DNA from 2 places in the Pseudomonas sp. S2_H10 genome. Region 1 is predicted to be linked to the other one. Evidence: predicted binding sites of a transcription regulator. Region 1 holds the regulator's gene; the other holds the start of a gene.

The links. Region 1 encodes sigma-54, which starts transcription at its own class of promoters, with help from an activator protein. Its sites were predicted from a motif close to ANTGGCATNNANNTTGCTNT; they were not measured.
Region 2: flgB (flagellar basal body rod protein FlgB) is a predicted target of sigma-54. The motif match lies at 1,065-1,084, and genes of this name have one in related genera.

Annotation. Positions count from the first base shown of each region.
Region 1 is NZ_CP162754.1:4,652,489-4,654,883, reverse strand. Features, by position in the region: gene lptB (LPS export ABC transporter ATP-binding protein) at 1-178, shown strand, start outside; gene AB4O16_RS20775 (RNA polymerase factor sigma-54) at 425-1,918, shown strand; gene hpf (ribosome hibernation-promoting factor, HPF/YfiA family) at 1,993-2,301, shown strand; gene ptsN (PTS IIA-like nitrogen regulatory protein PtsN) at 2,314-2,395, shown strand, end outside.
Region 2 is NZ_CP162754.1:2,164,077-2,166,471, reverse strand. Features, by position in the region: gene cheR (protein-glutamate O-methyltransferase CheR) at 1-778, shown strand, start outside; gene flgB (flagellar basal body rod protein FlgB) at 1,127-1,534, shown strand; gene flgC (flagellar basal body rod protein FlgC) at 1,538-1,981, shown strand; gene flgD (flagellar hook assembly protein FlgD) at 1,997-2,395, shown strand, end outside.

The sequences.
Region 1 (2,395 bases):
CAAGGCCAAAGGCATTGGCGTGCTGATCACGGACCACAACGTTCGTGAAACCCTGGATATCTGTGAAACCGCCTACATCGTCAATGACGGTCAACTGATCGCCGAAGGCGACGCAGAGACCATCCTGGCCAACGATCTGGTGAAGGAAGTGTACCTGGGTCACGAGTTCCGCCTGTAAGCGCCGAGCCGTGCCCTGGCAGCCGCCCGGGCACATGACCTGCGGATTCACCAGTGCTTCATGCAACCCGGCGTGAACAGCCCCCGACAAGGGCAATTCAGCAACATATTTTTATCGTTTTTTATTGTTACTGCGCTCTAGGCAAAACCTTCAGTTTCAGGCATATAATTTGCTTATGTTTGGCGCCCCGGCGCCCTGTAGTGGATGGCGCATGTGCGCCGGCGAATAAGGTGTTAAGCCCCTGCCATGAAACCATCGCTAGTCTTGAGAATGGGCCAGCAGCTGACGATGACACCGCAGCTGCAACAGGCCATCCGCCTGCTCCAATTGTCGACCCTGGACCTGCAACAGGAAATCCAGGAGGCCCTGGAGTCCAATCCGATGCTCGAACGCCAGGAAGAAGGCGACGACTTCGACAATTCCGACCCCTTGGCCGACAACGCCGAACAAAAACCCAACACCGATATCCAGGAACCTTCCTACCAGGAAAGCGCACCGACGGTTGACAACCTTGAAGAGGGTGACTGGAACGAGCGCATCCCCAACGAACTCCCTGTCGACACCGCATGGGAAGACGTTTACCAGACCAGCGCCAGCAGCCTGCCCAGCAACGACGATGACGAGTGGGACTTCACCACCCGCACCTCGGCCGGTGAAAGCCTGCAAAGCCACTTGCTGTGGCAACTGAACCTGGCGCCGATGTCCGATACCGATCGGCTGATCGCCGTGACCCTGATCGACTGCATCAACAATCAGGGCTACCTGGACGAAACCCTCGAGGAAATCCTCGAAGCCTTCGACCCGGAACTGGACATCGAGCTGGACGAAATCGAAGCCGTCCTGCACCGCATCCAGCAATTCGAGCCCGCCGGCATCGGCGCCCGCAACCTGGGCGAATGCCTGCTGCTGCAATTGCGCCAGCTACCCGCCAAGACCCCTTGGCTGGCCGAGGCCAAGCGCCTGGTCAGCGACTACATCGACTTGCTGGGCAGCCGCGACTACAGCCAGTTGATGCGCCGCATGAAGCTCAAGGAAGACGAGCTGCGCCAAATCATCGAACTGGTCCAGAGCCTCAATCCGCGCCCGGGCTCGCAGATCGAGTCGACCGAAGCCGAGTACGTCGTTCCCGACGTGATCGTGCGCAAGGACAACGAACGCTGGCTGGTGGAGCTCAATCAGGAGTCGGTGCCACGGCTGCGGGTCAATGCCCAGTACGCCGGTTTCGTGCGCCGCGCCGACACCAGCGCCGACAACACTTTCATGCGCAATCAGCTGCAGGAGGCTCGCTGGTTCATCAAGAGCCTGCAAAGCCGCAATGAAACCCTGATGAAGGTTGCCACCCAGATCGTCGAGCATCAGCGCGGTTTCCTCGAATATGGCGACGAAGCCATGAAGCCGCTGGTCCTGCATGACATCGCCGAAGCGGTCGGCATGCATGAGTCGACGATTTCACGGGTGACCACCCAGAAGTTCATGCACACCCCCCGGGGCATTTATGAACTGAAATACTTTTTTTCAAGTCATGTAAGCACCTCAGAGGGCGGCGAATGCTCGTCCACGGCCATCCGGGCGATCATCAAAAAACTGGTTGCCGCGGAAAATCAGAAAAAGCCGTTGAGTGACAGCAAGATCGCTGGTTTACTGGAGGCACAAGGCATTCAGGTGGCTCGCCGCACCGTCGCCAAGTACCGCGAATCCCTCGGGATCGCGCCTTCGAGCGAACGCAAGCGGTTGATGTAGGGCCACGCCACAGCGTTCCAGTGGTAGATCATCTGATCTGCCGCTTTATGCACTGGCAACGAAGGAGAAGCTGTATGCAAGTCAACATCAGTGGACACCAACTGGAAGTGACCGAACCTCTTCGCTCCTACATCGGCGAAAAACTCGAACGATTGGAGCGACATTTCGACAAGATCACTAATGTGCAGGTCACGATGACCGTCGAAAAGTTGAAGCAGAAAATCGAAGCCACGCTGCATATTCCCGGGAATGAAGTGGTCGCCAACGCGGAGCATACTGATATGTATGCGGCGATCGACGCACTCACCGACAAGCTGGATAAACAACTCAAAAAGCATAAGGAAAAGACCCAGAGCCTCCTCCAGGGCGCAACCGGTCGTTAACACTCCCTACCCATGATCCGACTTGAAAGTATCCTGACCCCCGGCCGTTCCCTGGTGAACGTGCCGGGCGGCAGTAAAAAGAAAGCCCTCGAAC
Region 2 (2,395 bases), 2.5 Mb from region 1:
AGCCTGTGGCATTTTGCTCGGTGAAAACAAGCAGTACCTGGTCTCCAGCCGTCTCAACAAACTGATGGAACAGCAAGGCATCAAGTCTTTGGGTGAGCTGGTTCAGCGCATGCAGACCCAGCCGCGCAGCGGTTTGCGCGAACAGGTGGTGGATGCCATGACCACCAACGAAACCCTGTGGTTTCGTGACACCTACCCGTTTGAAGTCTTGAAGAACAAGGTACTGCCCGAAGCGATCAAGGCCAGTCCCGGCCAGCGCCTGCGCATCTGGTCGGCGGCGTGTTCGTCGGGCCAGGAACCGTATTCGCTGTCGATGTCCATCGACGAGTTCGAGCGGGTCAACATGGGCCAGTTGCGGATGGGCGTGCAGATTGTTGCCACCGACCTGTCCGGCACCATGCTGAACAACTGCAAGACCGGCGAATACGACAGCCTGGCGATCGGCCGCGGTCTGTCGCCCGAGCGCCTGCAGCGTTATTTCGACCCGAAAGGGCCGGGGCGCTGGGCGATCAAGGCGCCAATCAAGAGCCGGGTGGAGTTCCGTTCCTTCAACCTGCTGGACAGTTATGCGGCCCTCGGCAAGTTCGACATCGTGTTCTGCCGCAACGTATTGATCTACTTCTCCGCCGAGGTGAAGAAGGACATCCTGTTGCGCATCCACAGCACGTTGAAGCCGGGCGGTTACCTGTTCCTCGGTGCTTCCGAAGCGCTGAACGGCTTGCCGGATCATTACCAGATGGTCCAGTGCAGTCCGGGGATCATTTACCAGGCGAAGTGATTTCGTTGGTGTTGTCAAAAAACGGGAGCCCTTTGGGGCTCCTTTTTTGTGGCCGATAATTTCCAACTTACACCGCGTGCCCTTGTAGGAGCCGGCTTGCTGGCGATGAACGATGACACGGTCTGTCTGGATGACTGCGGCGCCTGGATCGCCAGCAAGCCGGCTCCTACAAGGTTACGTGGTGCCAAGCGGCAGAAAAGCGGCAGGCGGCGGAAAACCGTTGCCGCTTTTCTGGCATTGCCGCGTTGCCACGGCCGGCAAAGCCCCGGTTTCCGGGCTTTTTTGAATTGGCATGGGGCTTGCTAAGTTGATCCTACGAAAAATCAGGTCACCCGAAGGTTTCCCGACATGAGCATCAGCTTCGATAAAGCGCTCGGTATCCACGAACAAGCCCTGGGCTTCCGCGCCCAGCGTGCCGAAGTCCTGGCCAACAACATCGCCAACGCCGATACCCCGAACTACAAGGCTCGGGATCTGGACTTCTCGAAAGTGCTCGCCGAGCAGAACGAGAAAACCAAGAGCGGCACTTTTGCCTTGAACATGACCAACAGCCGACATATCGAAGCTGAAGGCCTGGGCAACGGCGACGAGTCGTTGCTGTATCGCACGCCGATGCAACCGTCGATCGACCAGAACACCGTGGACGCTCAGTTGGAGCAGTCGAACTACGCGCAAAACGCGGTCGGCTTCCAGGCCAGCTTCACCCTGCTCAACAGCAAATTCAAAGGGCTGGTGTCAGCCCTGCGCGGAGAGTAAGCCATGTCTCTATCCAGTGTTTTCAACATTGCCGGTAGCGGCATGAGTGCGCAGACCACGCGTTTGAACACCGTCGCTTCGAACATCGCCAACGCCGAGACCGTCTCGTCGAGCATCGACCAGACCTACCGCGCGCGTCACCCGGTGTTCGCCACCATGTTCCAGGGCGGCCAGAGCGGCGGCAGCGACTCGCTGTTCCAGAGCCAGGATGCCGCCGGTCAAGGCGTGCAGGTGCTCGGTGTGGTCGAAGACCAGAGCAACCTCGAGGCCCGCTACGAGCCGAACCATCCGGCAGCCGATGCCAAGGGCTACGTCTACTACCCGAACGTCAACGTGGTTGAAGAAATGGCCGACATGATTTCCGCGAGCCGTTCGTTCCAGACCAACGCCGAAATGATGAACACCGCCAAAACCATGATGCAGAAGGTCCTGACCCTCGGTCAGTGATAAGGGGCGACTCAGATGAGTGTTACCGATTCCACCAGCGGTTTGAGCCTCAACGACATCCTGGCCAATTCCTCGATCAAGACCAACACCACGACTGACGGCCTCGCGTCGGCAGCCGGCAGCGCTTCGGGTAACCAGGCGCTGGGCAAGGATGCGTTCCTGCAATTGCTGGTGACCCAGCTGAAAAACCAGAACCCGCTGGAGCCCCAGGACAACGGCGCGTTCGTGGCCCAGTTGGCGCAGTTCAGCAGCCTGGAAGGCATCACCACGCTCAACGACACCGTGAGCGGCCTGGCCAGCAACTACAACTCGTCCCAGGCCTTGCAGGCGTCGTCGCTGGTCGGCCGCTCGGTCATCGCGCCGGGCGACAAGGCTGTGGTCGACACCACCAAGAGCCTCAGCGGCACAGTGGTC